2 regions of the Paenibacillus sp. Dod16 genome follow, and region 1 is predicted to be linked to the other one. Evidence: predicted binding sites of a transcription regulator. Region 1 holds the regulator's gene; the other holds the start of a gene.

Evidence for each region. The regulator Rex, encoded in region 1, represses fermentation and respiration genes when NADH is low (regulators of the CRP and FNR family bind a similar motif). The targets are predictions, from matches to a motif close to TTGTGAAATATTTCACAA.
Region 2: ACPV3A_RS00230 (cytochrome ubiquinol oxidase subunit I) is a predicted target of Rex. The motif match lies at 5,244-5,261, and genes of this name have one in related genera.

The regions. Positions count from the first base shown of each region.
Region 1 is NZ_JBNDYG010000005.1:112,806-123,261, reverse strand. Features, by position in the region: gene dinG (ATP-dependent DNA helicase DinG) at 1-1,666, shown strand, start outside; gene ACPV3A_RS05270 (redox-sensing transcriptional repressor Rex) at 1,729-2,394, shown strand; gene ACPV3A_RS05265 (amidohydrolase) at 2,369-3,670, shown strand; gene ACPV3A_RS05260 (DUF5590 domain-containing protein) at 3,702-4,220, shown strand; gene ACPV3A_RS05255 (hypothetical protein) at 4,485-5,018, shown strand; gene ACPV3A_RS05250 (AAA family ATPase) at 5,011-6,513, shown strand; gene ACPV3A_RS05245 (3-hydroxyacyl-CoA dehydrogenase family protein) at 6,648-7,520, shown strand; gene ACPV3A_RS05240 (acetate/propionate family kinase) at 7,517-8,725, shown strand; gene asnS (asparagine--tRNA ligase) at 8,756-10,051, shown strand; gene ACPV3A_RS05230 (DnaD domain-containing protein) at 10,070-10,456, shown strand, end outside.
Region 2 is NZ_JBNDYG010000001.1:45,176-55,631, reverse strand. Features, by position in the region: gene cydC (thiol reductant ABC exporter subunit CydC) at 1-879, opposite strand, end outside; gene ACPV3A_RS00240 (ABC transporter ATP-binding protein/permease) at 876-2,756, opposite strand; gene cydB (cytochrome d ubiquinol oxidase subunit II) at 2,756-3,772, opposite strand; gene ACPV3A_RS00230 (cytochrome ubiquinol oxidase subunit I) at 3,759-5,162, opposite strand; gene ade (adenine deaminase) at 5,450-7,252, opposite strand; purine riboswitch at 7,512-7,613, opposite strand; gene ACPV3A_RS00220 (NAD(P)H-dependent oxidoreductase) at 7,720-8,298, opposite strand; gene ACPV3A_RS00215 (TetR/AcrR family transcriptional regulator) at 8,358-8,948, opposite strand; gene ACPV3A_RS00210 (MFS transporter) at 9,108-10,352, opposite strand.

The sequences.
Region 1 (10,456 bases):
TTTCTGGGAGACCATCTCCAGCGATTCGGATTCCTGCCTGGGCCGTGCCTGCCCATGGTTCCGCAAATGCTATTATCACAGGGCCAAACATGAAGCGGGCATCGCGGATGTTGTCATTACGAACCATTCGAAGCTGTTCACCGACGTGAAAGCGAATCACCAGCTGCTTCCGAGTTATGAGCGTCTCGTCATCGATGAAGCGCATCATCTGGAGGACGTCGCGGGCAAGCACCTAGGCTTGCAGATGAAATATTTTTCGGTTGTCCATACGTTGACCCGTATGTACAAAGACAGCCGAAGCGGTCAGCTTCCGGCTCTTCGCCAGCTGCTGCAAGCGTCGTCCCATGAGAAGGCTGTTGAGTGGTCTTCCATCATCGACCGGATTTATCCGGATCTGATCACCGTCAAAGAGAATTGGGACCGGCTCAGCGATCAATTGTTCGGACTGCTTCCGGAGCGCGGAGACGCGACTCCGGGGGATGCCGGTCAATTCTCGCTTCGCTTATCGCCTCTGAAGAAGCCGAAGGATTGGAATTCGCTGGCCGAGCTGGAGCATCAAATTCATCTGGCGCTCGGCGATGTCGTTCGCAAGGGTGACAAGCTGATTGCCGAAATGAAGGAAGATCTGGATGATTACAGCGCGGACAGTCTGTTAACAGACCTATCGGGTCTATTTAAGGACCTGGCGGCACACCGCGAGGACCTGAGGACCTTCATGTCCCTGAACGATGAGGGCACGGTATACTGGATGGAGGCGAACGGCAACTTCCGCGGCAAATCGCTGCAGCTTTATGCGGTGCCTGTCGACGTCAGCACCCACTTAAAGGAATTGTTTTTTGACAAAAAACAAAGCGTGATCCTGACATCGGCGACCTTGTCGGTGGACAAATCGTTTCAGTTCATGATCGAGAACTTGGGTCTTCAGGAAGCGGCAGATAACGGCAACCTGAACACGGTCCTGCTGCCGTCCCCGTTTAATTACAGGGAGCAGGCTCTCCTTGTTGTGCCGCGCGATTTTCCGAGCTTGAAGGGCTCGGTCGGGGATGCACTCTTTGTGAATACACTTGTGCAATCATTGGCTGATACGGCCATCGCAACGCATGGTCGCATGCTTGTCCTGTTCACCTCGTACCGCATGCTGCGTCAGGTGCATGAGCCCTTGAAGGAGGCGCTGGGATCCAGCGATATTACGGTACTGGGACAAGGGATGGACGGAACCAGCCGTACCAAGTTAATCCGGAGATTCCAGGATAGCAGCGCTTCGGTTCTGCTTGGCACCAGCTCCTTCTGGGAAGGAGTAGATATACCCGGTGAGGCGCTCACCTGCCTTGCCATCGTCCGGCTGCCGTTCCAGCCGCCGAATCACCCTCTGGTCGAAGCCAAGAGCGAGCTTCTGCAGCAGCAGAAGAAGAACCCGTTCATGAAGCTTTCGGTTCCGCAAGCGGTCATTCGCTTCAAACAGGGATTTGGCCGACTGGTACGGACCGCGCAGGATAAGGGGATTGTCATCGTTTACGATACTCGGGTCATTGAATCCTATTACGGGAAGTATTTCTTATATTCCTTGCCTGGACCGAAGATGGAGCACATGCCGACAGAGGGGATCGTTCCCCGAATTTCGAAATGGCTGCAGGAAGAGGCAGGCATAGGGAACCAAGCTGAATAAAGTGAAACCATGAACGAGCACAAACAAATGTAGTTATTAACCTATTATTAGGGGGAGCATGCATGAAATCGGAAAAAATTTCGGAAGCCGTGGTCCGCAGATTACCTGTATACTTGCGCTATTTGAATGAGCTTCAGAAAAGGGAGGTCTCCACGGTTTCCTCCCAGGAACTGGGGCAGAAACTGGACCTCAATCCTGCTCAAATTCGTAAGGACCTAGCGTATTTCGGTGATTTTGGACGGAAAGGGATCGGATATGACGTATCTTATCTGATCGAGAAAATTCGCCAGATTCTAAAGCTGGACCAGAAGATCAATGTCGCATTGATTGGGGCCGGTAATCTTGGACATGCATTATCGAATTACAATGCATTTCTGAAGGACAATATGAAGATTGTGGCGGTTTTCGATTCGTATTCTCCCAAAGTTGGTATGAAAATTAACAATTTGGTCGTACAGCCGATGGAGGAACTGGAGAAGACGGTTCATGAGTACGGCATTCGTATCGGGATTATCACCGTTCCGGATTTTGAGGCGCAGAATGTAGCGAATCAACTTATCGCGGCAGGCATCGAGGCTATCCTGAATTTTGCGCCGACCATCCTGAAAGCTCCACCCCATATCCGTATCCATACGGCAGATTTTACTACGGATTTGCAGAGTTTGGCCTATTATTTGGATAACGGCAAGGAGGATGCAGCACATGACGACAACGAAGTGGATGGTTAAAAACGGAACGTTTGCGGTACTAGAGGAAGGCAGATCCGTGTTACACGGATATATGGTCGTGGAGAACGACCGGATCACTTACCTGGGTGAAGAAGAGCCGACTGTCCAAGAGGGAACAGAAATCATCGACGGAACCCATCTGTTTTTCCTGCCTGGATTGGTGAATACGCACGGACATGCGGCCATGTCGCTTCTTCGCGGGTATGGCGACGATCTGGCACTGCAAGTATGGCTTCAGGAAAAAATGTGGCCGATGGAAGCCAAATTCACGGCCGACGATGTATACTGGGGAACCTCGCTCTCCGTGCTGGAGATGATTAAAGGCGGAACCACGACATTTGTGGATATGTATGATCATATGGATCAGGTTGCAAAGGTAGTGGAGGACTCAGGCATGCGCGGCGTTCTGACGCGCGGTGTCATCGGATTATGTCCGCCTGAGGTGCAGCAGCAGAAGCTGGAAGAGGCGGTTGCATTCGCGAAAGACTGGCATGGTCAGGCTGACGGTAGAATTACGACGATGATCTCACCGCATGCACCCTATACGTGCCCGCCGGATTTCATCGAAAAATTCGTGCAAGCGTCACATGATTTGAATCTGCCTTTGCATACGCATATGTCCGAAACGGAAACGGAAGTAGCTCAGAACGTAAATGACTACGGACTTCGCCCTGTTGCCCATCTAGAGAAGCTTGGCATGTTCTCCCGTCCAACGCTGCTTGCGCATGCCGTCCATCTGACCGATGAAGAAATCGAAATTCTGGCCAAACATCAAGTTATGGTTTCGCATAATCCAGGCAGCAATTTGAAGCTTGCCAGCGGCATCGCTCGCGTGCCTGCACTGCTGAAAGCCGGGGTCACCGTGTCTTTGGGTACCGATGGACCTGCCAGCAATAATAATCTGGATATGTTTGAAGAGATGCGGCTCGCCGCACTGATCCATAAAGGAGTAAGCGGGGATCCAACCGCAATTCCAGCATCCGAAGCGCTTCGGATGGGTACAGAATATGGAGCCAAGTCAGCCTTCCTTACGGATATTGGTACGCTTGCGGTAGGCATGAAGGCAGATATGATCGCACTGAACACGGATCAGGCGCACTTCCTTCCGAAGACGGATTACATTTCTCATGCTATCTACTCCGCCAGTGCGAAGGATGTAGAGCATGTATGGGTTGACGGCAAGCAGGTAGTGAAGAATGGCGCGAGTCTCACTCTCGATGAGGAACGTATCCGCCGGGAAGCGCAGCGTGCCTTTGAGCGTCTTACAACCCTCTAGGGAATAATCAAGGGGAGCGAGGAAGACGGATTTGAAGAAAAAAACGAAGTGGATATTGCTGAGTGTATCCGGCGTGCTGCTGTTACTGCTTGGTTTACAGCTCTATTATTCATATGTGATGAAAGATGCTTGGAATGAAGAAAGAATGGCAATTGCTGCCGCCAAACAGCATGGCCAATTGGTTACGTCCGGGAAGACCTATAAATCGGTGTGGGGCGAGGACAATAACTATTGGGTGATAAGCGGGAAGGATCAGGACAATCAAGATCGTATGGTATGGGTGAAATTTACGGATGACAACGTACCTGTTGAAGGTGCCGACGCTGTCCAATCCGTTTTGTTGAATACGGGGTTGTCAGAAGACCAGATGCGGGAGCAGATTTATAACGAATTGCCTGGCGCAGAAATTAAGCGGCTGCTGCCTGGAATGTATGAGGGCGAGTATGCCTGGCAGCTGCAGTATGAACACAACGGTCAGCGCGGTTATCGGTTTTATCGTTTTCAAGACGGTAACACCATCGGTAATGACATTATTCTTCCAAATCAATAAATAAGAAGTAGAGAGGGGCCCTTTAATATTCGCGGGTTCCTCTCTTATTTTCTCTATAATTGTAAGCGTATTCAGAAATAATATGGAAAAACTGTTCTAAATATTTTCACAGACATGCATGAAAAAGTATATAAGATGTGATATACTCATACTTGTACAAAATGAGCATATAAACTACATGCATCCCTATATATCGTTGTTATATGTATTATTGTATTGCAACATGATAGACAAAATATCATACAGAAATGAAGGAGGAACTTCATGAAACTACGCATTGTACCTATCGTGCTGACTGTCGTGATCTCAGCATCGGTTCTCTTTGGCGGATGGTTTCTGTATCGGCAGATGGCTTTGCAAAATCCGCTGGCCAATGTTGTGTCACAATATGACGGCGTTAAGGATTCACATATAGATATTAAACAGAATACCGTTACTTTGAATCTTGATTTGGCTCCGGATACAAATTTGCAAGGCTTGGTCCAGCATATTAAGAAGGAAGGCAAGTCTGTGATTGGCAATCGGGAATTGAAAATCCAGGTGGAGGATCATTCCTCGGAAGCACTGGATCAATGGTGGGAGAAGGCGATGCTGTCAGTCGCTGAAGCGATGGATAATAAGCAGTATACCGATATTCAATCATCGCTCGAGCAGCTTGCTGCCCAGTCTCCGAATTTGAAAGCTAAAGCAACGATTGATGACACCAACGTCTATGTCAGCTTGTCAGACGGCAAGTCTGGTAAATTTATAATCTTGCCGCGTCAGTCTGGCAACATGGAGGTGTGGAATCATGCCTAAATTAGCTAAAGAAATCATGTTAGGCTTTATTCCGGTTTTGCTGGTATTCCTTGTGTTTGTCGGCGTGAACATCGTGCCCCTGCTCATCGCTGCAGCACTTGTAGGCGGCTTGTTGTTTATCGCGAAGATGAAGGGCGGCATCGCAGTAGGCGCAGCGAATGAGCGGAAGCGGAAAAAGAGCGGACCTGCCAAGCTGACGTTCGAAGAAATCGGCGGGCAGGATAATGCGAAGCAAGAGCTGCGTGAAGCACTGGATTTTCTGATTCGTCATGAAGACATTAAGAAATTCGGGATTCGTCCATTGAAGGGCATTCTTCTCACCGGGCCTCCGGGAACAGGGAAGACGTTGATGGCTAAAGCCGCTGCCCATTACACCGATTCGATCTTTGTCGCTGCATCCGGCAGTGAATTTGTTGAGATGTATGTCGGTGTTGGTGCAGGGCGCATCCGGGATTTGTTCAAGGATGCCCGTAACCGTGCGGCAAAGGAAAACAAGCAAAACGCCATTATCTTCATCGATGAGATCGATGTCATTGGCGGTAAACGCGAAGGCGGCCAGCAGCGCGAGTACGACCAGACGCTGAATCAGCTGCTAACCGAGATGGATGGCATCTATTCGCAGGATACTCCTCGTATTCTGGTAATTGCCGCGACAAACCGGAAAGAAATGCTGGATAGCGCACTGCTGCGTCCAGGGCGTTTCGACCGTCACATTCAGGTCGATCTGCCGGATAAGAAGGGACGCACTCATATTTTGAATCTGCATGCGGGCAATAAGCCGCTGCATGAAGATGTCGACTTGGAGAAAATCGCCGAAGAAGCATACGGCTTCTCGGGCGCACAACTCGAGAGCGTCATGAATGAAGCGGCCATTTACACGATGCGCGAGAATGAACAGTTTATCCATCAGCGTCATTTGTCCATGGCGATTGACAAGGTAATGATGGGTGAGCGTTCCGACCGTGAATCGAATTTGGAAGAGAAGAAGCGCGTTGCCATACATGAATTGGGACATGCTATTATGGCAGAGCTTGTGCGTCCCGGCAGTGTGAAGCAAGTTGCACTCAGCCCGCGTGGTAAAGCGCTAGGTTATGTTCGTCATAATCCGCAGGAGGAACAATATCTATACACGAAAACCTTCCTGGAAGAGCAAATTATGATTGCGCTTGGCGGTGCGGCCGCCGAAGAGATCTTTTACGGAGGCCGAAGCACAGGCTCAAGCAATGACTTTGAGCAATCGCTGAACATCGTGGAGACGATGATGAAGTCAGGTTTGACGTCGCTGGGCATTGTTAACATGAACATGGTAACAACTGAAGAGTTAATGAGAGAGAATAATGTGATTTTGGAAGAGTTAATGAACCGCACCAAGAATCTCTTGGAACAGAAACGGCCAATATTCGACAATTCACTTGATATCCTGTTGAAGGAAGAAATTCTCTCGGGGGAACAATTTCGTTGTCAATTTCGTGAAAACGCGCTTTTACCAGCATAAATTGTTATGCTGGTTATTTTTTTTTACTTTTTTGTCGTGCTAAGATATTATTATACTTTGTGCTCTGAAAATGTATTTTTCGACAAATGGGGTACAATAAAGTATAGAGATAAGGAAAGGGTGGAGTAGAAACCATGTACTTCAAAAAAATCGGCGTCGTAGGCGGCGGGACTATGGGGCAGGGCATTGCGGAGATGCTGGCAGCCAAAGGTCTTGACGTACTGCTCGTAGAGAAAACTCCAGAGAAACTGGACTATTCATACCGAATGATCGAGACCAGTCTAGATAAACAATTGGAGAAGTGGGGAATTACCCAGGCAGAGAAGAAATTGATACTGAACCGGATTCAAAAAGTAACTCATTTTGCCGAGCTTAGCACCTGCGATATGGTGATTGAGACCATTATAGAGGACTTGGAAGCGAAGAAAGAGGTCTTTACACAGCTTGATCAAGTATGTCCGAGCCATGTGATATTAGCAAGTAATACATCCACGCTTAGTTTGACGGAGCTCGCCAGCTCCACCAAATATCCTGAGCGTGTTATTGGCATGCACTTCATTCATCCTGTTTCCAAGGTAGACCTTGTTGAAATCATCCGCGGTCTGAAAACTTCCGATCATACGTTTACGGAAACGAAGCGCTTTGTTGAAGAAGTTTCGGATAAAAAAGGCATCATGGTATATGAGTCTCCAGGTTTCGTTACAACCCGCATGATTACCCTCATGATCAATGAAGCGATGCACTTGCTGCAAGAGGGCGTGGCTTCGGCGGAGGATATCGATGACGCAATGAGAATCGGATATAACTTCCAGCATGGACCGCTTGAGATGGCCGACCGTTTCGGTTTGGATTCCATTCTCGCTGCGCTGGAGCGCATGTTCCGCGAGTACGGCGAACTGAAATACCGTCCATCGATTGTCTTGAAGAAACTGGTCCGCGCAGGGCAACTGGGCGTTAAAACCGGAGAAGGCTTTTTCAAGTACGATAAGGATGGTGACCGGGTATGAATATTCTCGTAATTAATGCAGGTAGTTCTTCACTGAAGTATCAACTGTACAACATGACGGATGAATCCGTGCTGGCAAAGGGCTTGGTCGAACGGATCGGCATGGATTCCTCGATTCTGACGCATAAGCCGACGGGAAAACAGGATGTAACCGAAGTCAGCGAAATTCTGGAGCATACCACGGCCATCCGCAAAGTGCTGGGCATGCTCACGAACGAGGAGCACGGCGTGATCGATTCCATCGACAGCATTCAGGCCGTTGGACACCGCGTCGTGCACGGCGGGGAGTCTTTTAAAGAATCCGCGCTCGTTGACAGTGACGCCAAAGCGGAAATCCGCCGCTTGTTCGATTTGGCTCCGCTTCACAATCCTGCATCGATGATGGGGATTAAGGCAGCAGAAACCAATATGCCGGGCGTCCCGCAGGTCGTTGTATTTGATACGGCGTTCCATCAGACGATGCCGGAGAAATCATACCTGTACGCTATTCCGAGAGTACTTTATAATAAATATAAAGTACGTCGTTACGGTGCGCACGGCACGTCCCACGCCTATGTCAGCCAGGCAGCGGCAGAATTTCTGAACCGGCCGCTGGAGGATCTGAAGATCATAACCTGCCATATCGGTAACGGTGCTTCCCTGACAGCAGTAAAAGGCGGGAAATCCATCGATACCTCCATGGGGATGACCCCGCTGGAAGGGCTCATGATGGGTACGCGCAGCGGTGATTTGGACCCTGCAATCGTACCGTTTGTCATGAATAAGGAAGAGCTGACCGTCAATGAAGTGAACTCCATGCTGAACAAGCACAGCGGCTTGCTGGCGATTTCCGGAATCAGCAGTGATATGCGTGAGATTACGGAAGGCATGGAAAAAGGCGATCCGAACTCCACATTGGCCTTTGAAATGTATGAGTATCGCCTTCGTAAATACATCGGATCTTACGCTGCCGTCATGAATGGCGTGGATGTCATTGTATTTACTGCGGGCGTCGGCGAGAATTCGGTCGTTCTTCGTCAAAGAGTGCTTGAGCAGCTTACCTATCTCGGAGTAGAATTGGATGAGGAGCTGAACAGCATTCGTTCCGGCGAGCCGCGCCGTATTTCTGCGGCGAATTCGAAGGTCGAGGTACTAGTGATCCCTACCAACGAAGAACTGGTTATTGCTCGGGATACGCATCGTATCGTACAAGCTTCCAACCGTTAAATAGTAGTGATATAAGGGAGAGATTTAAGCATGGCCACCAAAAGTGTGATTCGTAACGTCAACCAGCATGTCGGTGAGACCGTCACGATCGGCGCCTGGATTAACAACAAGCGTTCCAGCGGCAAGATCCAATTCCTGCAGCTTCGCGATGGATCCGGATATATCCAGGGTGTTGTTGTGAAGAGCGAAGTATCCGAACAGGTATGGGATGACGCGAAAAGCCTGACACAGGAAAGCTCGTTGTATGTGACGGGTGTTATACGTGAAGAGCCGCGGAGCCAATCGGGTTACGAGATGACGGTTACCGGCATTGAAATCATACATCTTACGGAAAACTATCCGATTACGCCTAAAGAGCATGGCGTCGATTACTTAATGGACCATCGTCATCTGTGGCTTCGTACCCAGAAACAACGTGCGATCATGGTAATCCGTGCTGAAATTATCCGCGCGGTTCAAGATTACTTTGATTCCAACGGATTTACGCTGGTGGATCCGCCGATTTTGACCCCAACTTCCGCGGAGGGTACAACGAATCTGTTCCACACGAAGTATTTTGATGAAGATGCTTATTTGACCCAGAGTGGGCAGTTATACATGGAAGCTGCCGCTATGGCGCTCGGTAAGGTATACTCCTTCGGTCCGACGTTCCGTGCCGAGAAGTCCAAAACTCGCCGTCACCTGATCGAGTTCTGGATGATTGAGCCTGAGATGGCCTTCACGGACCATGAGGAGAGCCTTCAGGTACAGGAGCAGTTCATTAGTCATGTGGTGCAGTCCGTGGTTAAAAACTGCCGCCAGGAGCTTGAAACGATCGGTCGCGATATTTCGAAGCTGGAGGCGATCCAGGCACCATTCCCGCGGATCACGTACGATGAGGCCATTGAATTCCTGCATACGCAAGATTTTGATATTCCTTGGGGTGAGGATTTTGGCGCGCCTCATGAAACGGCCATTGCCGAGAAGTATGACAAGCCGGTCTTTATTACCCATTACCCAGCGGGAATCAAGGCTTTCTACATGAAGCCGGATCCGAATCGTCCGGAAGTCGTTCTGTGTGCGGATATGATCGCTCCGGAAGGTTATGGCGAGATTATTGGCGGATCGCAGCGGATCGACGATCCGCAGCTGCTTGAAGAGCGCTTCAAGGAGCATGATCTGTCGATGGAAACCTATCAATGGTATATGGATTTGCGTAAATACGGCACCGTTCCTCATTCCGGCTTCGGTCTAGGTCTTGAGCGTACCGTTGCCTGGATTTGCGGTTTGGACCATGTGCGTGAAACGATTCCGTTCCCACGTACTCTGTACCGGTTGTACCCGTAAGCCGTGAGAGGTGAGTCTATGGACCACGACGGTAACGTGGACACAGGCGTGAATGGGTGGACGGCCGGCGCCGCTGCCGGCATGAGTCAAGGAATGGCGATCATTCCTTATGCCTTGCTCAAGCATTACCGGTCACTTGGTTTAAGCGACCGTGAAGCCATGCTGGTCATTCATTTGATTGGTTATCAGCAGGTGGAGTTCAAGGCGTTTCCTTCGCTGGAGGAGCTTGCGGAAGTGACGGGGGCTCCCACCGAATTCATCGCTACCAGCTTGCAGCGCTTGATGAAGGTAGGGCTGATCGGGATTGATGAGTATGTGGACGAAACCCAGGGGATTCATTACGAGCGCTACAATCTCCACGGATTGTATGAAAAGCTCGCTTCGTGCCTGGCTGAAGAGCACAAA
Region 2 (10,456 bases), on a different contig from region 1:
CGGCAGGAATGCGTCCATTAACGGGAACACAACCAGAACGCAAGCCGCGATCAGCGTAACATCGATCGAGCCGTCCGCATACTGCCTTCCTGACCAATACACCATCGATACCACCGTCACGGCAACCACGCATTGGCCGATAAAAGCCCGAAGACGCGACCAGCGCTTGAGAGAGCGATCGGTCCGGTCGACCTCCGCTTCATCCGCCTCATATCCGGTCAGGAATTCCGTCTGCCGGCCGCTGACATACCATTCATGAATGCCCAGTACCGCGTCGGTCAGCTTCTGGTAGAGGTTGCTTCGTGCCTGCTTCATTTCCCGGTTCTTCCGCTTGGTGAGCAGCAGGGAAACGAGCGGCAGTACCAGAATCAGCACGGCTACATACAGCGCGAGTAGAAGAGCAAATGCCGGATCAAACAGGCCGACGGCCAGAATGACCCCGGCGTATAACACAAGCGCAACAATCGATGGAAAGACCGTACGAATATAGACGTCCTGCAAATACTCGATATCATCGGAGAGCACGCCCAGCAGATCCCCGGTGCGGTACCGGGAGGATAAACGGAGGGCTTGCGGTTCCAGAATGCGGTACAGCCGCAGGCGCATCTGGGACAGGATGCGGAGAATCGTGTCATGCCCCACCAGGCGCTCCACGTAATGGATGACCGCGCGTCCGATGCCGAAGGTCCGAACCGCTACGGTCGGCACGTATACCATCAGGATATTTTCCGGCCTTAGGGCAGACTTGGAGATCAAATACCCGGATGTGAACATCAGCATCCCGGCGAACAGGATCGTGAGCACGCCAAGCATCACAATCAGCAGAAAGCGCCAGAAGTTTGCCGTTACGTAAGGCCGAAACCACGATTCCTGCTTCATTGTACTCCCTCCATCTGCGATGTAATCAACCCATAATAGACGCCTTGCCGAGCAATAAGCTCCTCATGGGTTCCCGTTTCCGCCACCCGACCCTGATGCAGAACGATGATGTAATCCATATCCTGCATCCAGTGCAGTCTGTGCGTCGCGAGGAATACCCACTTATCCTGAAAAAGGGAAAGCATCGTCTCCTTCAGCTCGTATTCCGTCTCGATATCCAAATGGGCCGTCGGCTCATCCAGCAGCAGAACCCGCCGGTCGCCGAGCAGCGCTCTGGCCAAGGCCACGCGCTGTGCCTGACCGCCGCTTAAAGTGCGTCCGCCGCCGCCGATCATCTCTGCGAGTCCGCCAGGCAAGCTCTTCACCAGATCCGACAGACCCGCCGCTTCTACCGCTGCTTCGACTTGCGCTGTTGATGCCTTCGGTGCATAGAAGCGCACATTATCCGCCAAGGTAGCACCGAATAAGTACGGCTGCTGTGGCATATAGGTGACCTCAGTCCGCCATGCCTGCCGGTTTCTGTCCTCCAGCTTCATGCCATTTAGCTCCATCACGCCGGAAGTAGGCGCCATGAATCCACCCAATAGCTCGATGAGCGTGGATTTGCCGGCCCCACTCTCCCCGACGATGCCGATTTTGCATTGACCCGGTATCTGGAAGCTGACATCCTCCAAGGAAGCCGGCCCCAACTCCTCGTGCCTGAGGCCGATTCCGGACAGCTCCAGCACGCTGTGGTGATCCCATTGGAATGGCGGCTGCGGTCTGAGGCTGGAATTAGAGAAATTATTTTGAATTTTAAATGTTAAGCCCGTTGAGGTCCGTTCCATCGTTCCTACCGCCGGGGTTTCAAGCGCTCCAGTTGGCTCGAATGGACCTGCTCCATTGACCGAACCCCCCGCAGCAACAGAACCCGAGATTCCACCCAAATGCCCTTTCCGGGCCTCTCGAATCATGGATTGCATCGCTTCTCCAGCCTGCTTGCCGTCCAGCGTGGCATGAAAGTCCGCCCCGACCATGCGCACCGGCAGGAAATACTCCGGTGCCAGGATCAGGATGAGCAGCGCGGGCAGCAGCTCCAGGCTGCCATTAATGAGGCGCAAGCCCAGGTTTACCGCAACAGATGCCACGGACAGCATCGTAAAGAAATCCAGTGCGAAGGACGACAGAAACGCCACGCGCAGCGTCCGCATGGTAGCTGCACGATATCCCTCGCTGACCTGCTGTATGCTCTCGCTGTGCTTACGGCTCTGTCCCAGAAACTTCAGGGTAGTGAGCCCTCTAAGTGAATCTACAAAATGATTGGACAGCATTCGGTAGGAATCCAGCTGCCGCTCGGTCTGCTTTCTCGCGGCAAGCCCCACGAGGATGAGAAATACGATCAGGATCGGCATGGTCACCAGCAGAATAATGCCCGATATCCGGTCCGTCATGAACACGTACAGCCATACCAGCGCCGGGGTAATGCCCGCCCCCATCATGCGCGGTATGGTCAGCTCCGCATATTTGCGGAACTTGCCGATGCCCTCCAGCACAAGCGTAACCACATTGCCCGTTCCTTCCGACCGGACAAAGGACGGCCCATTCCGAAACAGCTCATCCAGCAGCTGCTTCCTCAGGCTCGTGCCCGTCTCCTCGGCAAAGCGCTGCGCGATTCCTTGCTGCACGGCCGAGATGCCGTGGCGTGCCAGAAAGGCAAGGAGGAACAAGGCAATGGTCTCCCCCTGCTCCTGCAGCGTTGATCCCGCAAACAGGGCGGATACGGCTTCCGCCAGCCACTTGGCTTGCAGGAGGATGGCCATGCTCTGTGCCAGGGTACATACGGCGACAAGGAAGAATACCGTCTTGGCGCCTTTGTATCCCAGCAGATCTTTTCCCATCAGTACTCCAAATGCTCCTTCTCATGTACCCGTTTGTGGAAAACGAAGTAACTCCAAATTTGATAGCCCAATACGAAAGGCAGCAGCGTGACCGCCACAATCGTCATAACCTTGAGAGAATACGGTCCGGAGGCCGCATTATAAATAGTCAGGTCAAATGCGGAATTGATGGAGCTGACCATCACGCGCGGGAACAAGCCCACGAACACGGACGTTACCAGCAGGGCGATAACCGCCCCGGTCATCCCGAAAGCCCAGCCGTCCCGTTTGATGTTCATGAAATATCCGCCCAGCAGGAATGCGAGCAAAGCCAGCACCAGCAGCACGGTTAACGCCACTCCACGCTTCTCGAAGATATCGGTCATGAAATATGTCATTACCCCGAATGCAACGAACAGGGCCGCTACGGGAAGCAGGAGTCTCCGGGCCATACGGCGCGCCCGTTCCTGAAGATCCCCCATCGTGCGCAGTGTTGTGAACATCAAGCCATGCAGCAGGCAGAGCATCACCATCGTCAGTCCGCCAACCACAGTATAGCCATTCACAACATCAAACAATCCGGCATGCAGCTGCATCTCCTCGTTAATGGGGAGCCCCTGAATCAGGCAGGCAAAAACAACGCCGAACAGGAATGGCGGAAGCACGCTGCCGGTGAAGATCGCACCGTCCCACACCCGTTTCCAGCGAACATCACCCACCTTGCCGCGGAATTCAAAGGCCACCCCGCGTCCGATCAAGGCCAGCAGAAGAAAGACAAGTGGAATGTAGAAGCCGCTGAACAGCGTCGCATACCAGTTCGGGAAGGCGGCGAACATGGCGCCGCCCGCCGTCAGCAGCCAGACCTCGTTGGCGTCCCAGAACGGGCCGATCGAGTTGATCAGCACCCGGCGCTGGGTATCATTTTTGGCCAGCAGCTGCGTGGACATCCCGACCCCGAAGTCGAAGCCCTCCAAGAAGAAGAACCCTATAAACAAGACGGCAACGAGCACAAACCACAGTTCGTTAAGAGACAGCATTGTAGCCCTCCTTATTAAACGGATCGCTTGCGTGGTGGTCCTCTTCCTCCGCCGCATACGGTCCTTTCTTAATGACTTTGATAAATAGATACGCCATAACGGCTGCCAGCACCGCATAAATGGCAGTAAACATGATCAGCGAGAACAGGATCGAGCCTGCGCTGACGTTCGGTGAAACACTGTTCTCCGTGGTGATCAGTCCGAATACCGTCCAAGGCTGGCGTCCGATCTCCGTCATGATCCATCCCGACGTATTGGCGATGAACGGCAGCGAAATGCCCAGCAGCATCAATCTGAGGAACCATTTGCCGGCCTTCTCGACCTTTTTGCGCAGCATCAGCCACGCTCCGTACAATCCCAGCAGAATCATGACGCTGCCAGCGGCCACCATAATCCGGAAGCTCCAGAATGTTGTGCGCACGGGAGGGATATAATCTCCGGGACCATATTGCTGTTCGTACTGCGCCTGCAGCTCCTTCATCCCGATGACTTCACCGGAAAACTTGCTGTAGGACAAAAAGCTGAGCAAATACGGGATTTTAAACTCCATCGTGTTCTCCTGCTTATCCGGATCGATGGCCGCAATGACCGTCCAAGGCGCAGGATCATCGCTCGTTTCCCACAGGCTCTCCGCAGCGGCCATCTTCATCGGCTGCGTATCCACCAGATACTGCGCCTGCTGGTGACCGAATACCGCAACCAGAATGGAGGTGATGAGGCCAATCACGATGGCGATGTGAAATGATTTCTTAAAGAAATCCAAATCCTGCTTCTTCATCAGCTTGTAGGCACTCACACCTGCAACGAGGAACGCCCCGGTTGCCAGTGCCCCGAAGATCGTGTGCGGGAACTCCACCAACAGCTGACCGTTCGTAATCAGTGCAAAGAAATCATTCATCTCCGCCCGCCCATTATTCATCTCGAATCCGACGGGACGCTGCATGAACGAATTCGCTGCCAGAATCCAGAATGCGGACATCAGGGTCCCAAACGATACCAGCCAGATACTGAGCAGATGGACCTTCTTTGATAAACGGTCCCAACCGAATATCCACAGTCCGATAAACGTCGACTCTAGGAAAAACGCCAGCAATGCTTCAATGGCAAGCGGTGCGCCAAATACGTCCCCGACAAACCTTGAGTAATCCGACCAGTTCATGCCGAACTGGAATTCCTGCAGAATCCCTGTCACAACCCCGACCGCAAAGTTAATCAGGAACAGCTTTCCCCAGAACTTCGCCATTTTCTTGTAGACTTCCTGGCCTTTAACAACATACATCGTCTCCATGATGGCAATCAGAAACGCCAACCCGATGGACAACGGTACGAAAATAAAGTGAAAAATGGTTGTCGATGCGAATTGAATTCGCGCCAGCATAACCGGATCCATATCAGATACCCCTTCCTTTAGCTCACGTGATCACTTCAAATTTGATTCTTTTTGTATTGTCGCAGACCACGCCCTAAAGGATTGTGATAAACATCACAATATCAGGACTGAAACTGGAGCAAAAAGTTATAAATTTGTGACGAAAATCACTAAGTGAATTGCGATTTTGTGCACATCGAGGAAAATGGAAAGGACTCGCTGCCTCTGCTCGCGATTTAAAAGCCTGTATTTACAATATAAAAAGCAAGCTGACATGAAGGCCAGCCTGCTTCGGTGTATCTGCGCCCTTATTGAACCGCGCCAATCTCGGTCTCGATGAGCTTGAATTCCGTTACGTCCGCGATCCCGCGGTTGGTTATGCGGATTTCCGGAATCACCGGCAGCGCAATGAGCGAGAAGGTCATGAACGGGGCATGAATGTAGCATCCGAGCTCCTTCCAAGCTTCCTCCAAGGCAGCGACCTCCTCCGCTACGATCTCAACCGGACGGTCCGCCAGCAAACCGGCAATCGGCATCGCCACCTTCGCCAGCACCTTGCCGTCCCGTACTACGATCATGCCGCCACCGCACGCCGCCAGCTCATTCGCCGCGAGTGCCATATCTTCGGCATTCGTGCCCATCACCAGCAGATTGTGGCTGTCATGCGCTACCGTGGATGCAACTGCGCCGGACTTCAGTCCGAAGCCGCTCGCAAAACCGAGTGAGATTTGCCCCGTCGTGCCGTGGCGCTCAATGCATGCCAGCTGAACCACGTCCTGATCCAGGTCTGGCTGGATGACGCCCTGCTCCACGGAGAGCACCGCTGTCATTTTAGCGGTACGGGCGCTGTTCTCGATGACGCGCACCACGTTCACTTCCGTGCGAGTTGCATCGAATTTGTTGCGCAGCAGAAAGTCATCCGCAGTAAGCGAACGCTGCAGTTTGACCGAGTTAAAGGCTTTTTCCGGGTATTGATATACAGGGAACGCCTTCACGAGTCGGCCGTTCTCTGCAACCACTTCGCCATCCGTGATCACAACGGAAGGGACCATGCTCAACAGATCATCAATCAGCAATATATCCGCCGTTTTGCCAGGTGAAATGCTGCCAAGCTCCATGTCCATCCCGAAATAACGAGCCACGTTGATCGTTCCCAGCTGGATCGCCGTAACCGGGTCCACGCCCTCTTCCATAGCGCGGCGGACCACATGGTTCATATGTCCGAGTCTCAACAGCGTCTGCGGATACACATCATCCGTAACCAGAGAAATATTGTCTGTGCGCACCTTATCTTCCGTTATGACCTTAACAACTTCCTTCACATCCTGCCAAGCCGAACCCTCGCGGATCATCAGGTGCATGCCGAGGCGAACCTTCTCCAAAGCCTGCTCCCGGGTTACCGTCTCATGGTCGGAGCTTACGCCGGTTGCCATATATGCCTGCAGCATCCGGTCGTCCTCTGCCGGAAAATGCCCGGTCACCGTCTTGCCTGCACGCAGCGTGGCTTCGATCTCCCCGCTCATGGTCGGATCGCCATACACGACGCCCGGGAAATTCATCACTTCGCCAAGCCCGGCAACACCGGGCCATGTCAGCCCTTCCTCAATGTCGGCTACGCCCAGCTGCGCCCCGGCATCCTCCAGATCGAAGGTTGACGGCACACACGAAGGTATGGTGGTGAACACCTTCATCGGCAGCTGCTGCCCTTCTTCGTGCATCCAGCGCACGCCCTCCATGCCGAATACGTTGGCAATCTCATGGGGATCCATATATACCCCTGTCGTTCCGCTAACGATAGCCGCCTTGGCAAACTCGGTCACGGTGAGCATCGTGCTCTCCACATGCATATGGCCGTCGAGCAGGCCCGGCGAGATATATCGGCCATTCGCTTCGATGACCCGAGTCCCCTCCCCGATCGTGTGATCCGCGTTGCCGATATAAGCAATGCGCCCGGAGGCCATGGCCACGTCCACTCGCTCCTGAAGCTCGCCTGTAAACACATTTACCAGCGTACCGCTCTTGATGACCAGATCGGCTGGCTCCTGTCCTAAGGCAACCTTCCCCAGCTGCCGGCTGACCTCGTATCGTTTCTGTCTCTGGATTGAACTCATGATGATTGCACGCTCCCCTTTTTTAAAATGAACGGTAAGAATACAAAATCGATCCGCTGTATAACACGCCAAACACCCCGGGCAGCGTATCTGCCCGGGGTGCCTGTACTTATATCCATAGAGGAAGAGAAGTCCCGTGCATCAGCAATTGGTATGCTATCTAGTCTGCACATCACCTCATCCGTTAAAACCTGCCGGATTCCAATCCAGATGATTTTCCAGCCCGGCTTCCATAATTGCGGAGCTTTAGCTGGGGTGGTGGGATTCTCAACCTTCATGTAGTCAAGTCATTTACGGTAACCTGGTAGAAACGCCTGGGCCCTATTCCCCGGCATATACATCAAGATTTGATTTTGAAAAAACGTACCTTTCCATTCTTTTCGTTTCATTTGTTGTATGAATTATAATCCTCCTGCCCGAGAAGTCAAGCCATTGGAAGGAACTGTACATCACACAATCTGCCAGCTTTAGGCCAATTTCCGTCCCATTCTGTGTACACGCTCAAGCCATTGCTTTCTTGCCACTTCAGGCATTTTGCGAAGCTGCGTAATGTTCGTGGCACGCACACTGCCTACGCCGCAAAACTTCAGAATGGAATGTTTCATCATTTGATGCCCCGGCTGGCCGAGATAGAAACGGTAGTAGACGTACGGCGAATCCATCGTGACGATCAGACGGGCCGTTTTCCCTTTGAGCAGCTGCTCCGGCAAGGGCGAGTTCTTGCGGTATTTAAAGGCAAAGCCCGGCAGAAACACCCGGTCGATGAACCCTTTGAGCAGCGCCGGCATGCCTCCCCACCAATTCGGGTACACAAATACCAGGTGATCCGCCCAAGAGATCAGTTCCTGCGCTTTTTGCAGATCCGGCTCCAGCGGTTGTTTACCCTTATAGCCGCCGGAGAGATTCAGGTCAAACTCCAGCTCCGCAAGCACCAGCTCCCGCACCTCCGCCCCGGATTCGGCCGCCCCCCTCGCATAGACCTCGGCCAGCTGGCTGCCATAGCAGTTCGCAATGGGATTGCCTTGAATAATTAAAACCTTTTTCATATGTTTCTTCCCCCTCATTATTTGGTTAACAAACACTAACCTAATGGTAAAAGAAAAGGTCACGCCGGACCTTTCCCCAAACCTGTTAATGCCAATAAATGCGCCGTCACTTCAGATGCCAGCGGCGACAAAGGTTCCTCCAGCTCCCCTTGCATCGTTGCGATCGCCAGCTGGTTGAATGCACCGATGATCAACACGGCGGTTAACCGCGTATTCTGCGGCGGAATATCCCGCTGCAAGACCGCTTGCTCAAGCAGATCATGCAAGGCGTCCAGCGGCTGGCGTCCTCTGCTCTTGAGCACCTCCGTAAACAGCTCGTGATGCTGGGACAAGAGCAGCAAGCCGTATTTATCCTCGTCATACGAAGCCAGCACCCGGGTGACGAGCGCCGACAGCCGCTCTGTAAACAAGCCGGGGCGGGACGCATAATCATCCACCAGATGCGTATAGCTGCTGCAGTATTCCTCGAACGCTTCCGCAGCCACGGCATCCTTATTCGTAAAATGCTTATAGATCGCCGCATCCGTTACACCCGCCGCCGCGCCGATCTCCTTCACCGATACGCCGTCCACGCCCTTCTCGGCGAAGAGCTTCATGGCAGCCTGCAAAATATCCTTCTTCTTGCTATCGAAATGTGGTTTCTTTTTCATGCTCATATCATAAGTGAACACTAACCAAATTGCAATAATCAACACAAAAAAGAGGCTCCTCCTTGCCCGGAGTGCCTCTCCATTCATATTTCTTCGCTTCCCGCCGCTTAAAACGCACGCTCAACCTTTTTTAACCATGAGCTCAATCTCATGCCTATGCTAAACTCCGGCTTCGACAGGCGCCGCCTTTACCTTTTTGCCGTACAGCAGCATAAGCGGGATGCTGATCACAAATGCCCCGGCAACTAGCAGGAAGGGAATTCTCGGATCAATGCCATACGCCCAGCCGCCAATGATGCCGGATGGCGAAATGACAATAAGGATGAGCACCTGGAGCAGCGCAAATATTTTGGCGCGGTTCTCATCGTCTATGGCGTTGGCCACCGCAGTCTCCAAGTATGGGTACGTCATCATGGTGCCGATTGCGGCAATGACGGTGCTCAAGCTCAGCACCAGAAGATCCCCTTGCGGCGCAAACACCAGTATGACATTGGACAATACCGATATAACAAACCCCCATACCATCGTCCGGTGCACATGCTGCTCCCCGATCCGGGGCATGATCCACCGCATGAATATCAGCATAATAACGGAGGAGAATGCCGGAAAGACCGAGATCAGGCCGCTGCCCAAATGCAAATATTCCACCATGAAAATGGAGACATAGGTCGTCTTCACCGTCATCTGAAAATTAAATAATATATACACGCCGAAGATCATCAGCAGCAGCGGATTTCCGAGCATGCTCTTCATCACTGAAGCATAGTCGGACATCCCTTCCCGCAGGCTCATTGCCTTCGTTTCTTTCATCTTGCGGTAACCGATATCCGTCTCCCTTGTCGCATAGTGGCGCCCGATGAACTGGATCGTCATCAGGATACAAGCCAGCACGAACATGATGCGCACCCCGGGCACAAGCGTAAAATGATACACCAGCAGCCCGCCGATCGGTGCAAACAAGCCGCCGACGACGCTAATCAGCTGCAGCAGCGTAAAGACATAGGTCCGCTCCTTCGGCGCGGTGTCCTCCACCAGCAGACAGTAAAAGGCGGTATGCGGCACCTTCTGAAAGCCGTTGATGACCGCCGCGATCACAAAAAACCAGAAGTTCTGCGAGACCGCCCAGAGCAGTGTAGCCACGGTCCAGCTTAGTACGTCGAAGTACAGCAAAGCCTTTTTTCTGCCTAAACGGTCCGTTAAATACCCGCTGAGAAACGAAGAAAGCACCTGCACAAGCAAACCGATGGAGGTAATCCAGCCGATTCCCGTCTCGGTTACCCCAAGTTGGTACATGTAGATCGAGGTGTACGTCGTGAACATGCTGTAAGGAATAAGAAACAGCGGCTCGTAGACGAGACAGCCCCGCGCATTGCCAGTCAATTGCCGAAACGAAGTAGAACCCATAATATCCTCCGGACCTGAAATGTAGTCGTTGCTTAGCCATTATAGCGCAACCGGGCCTGCAGCAGGATAGGAATGTTGAAGGATTTTTGAGGCGATTCGGGAAA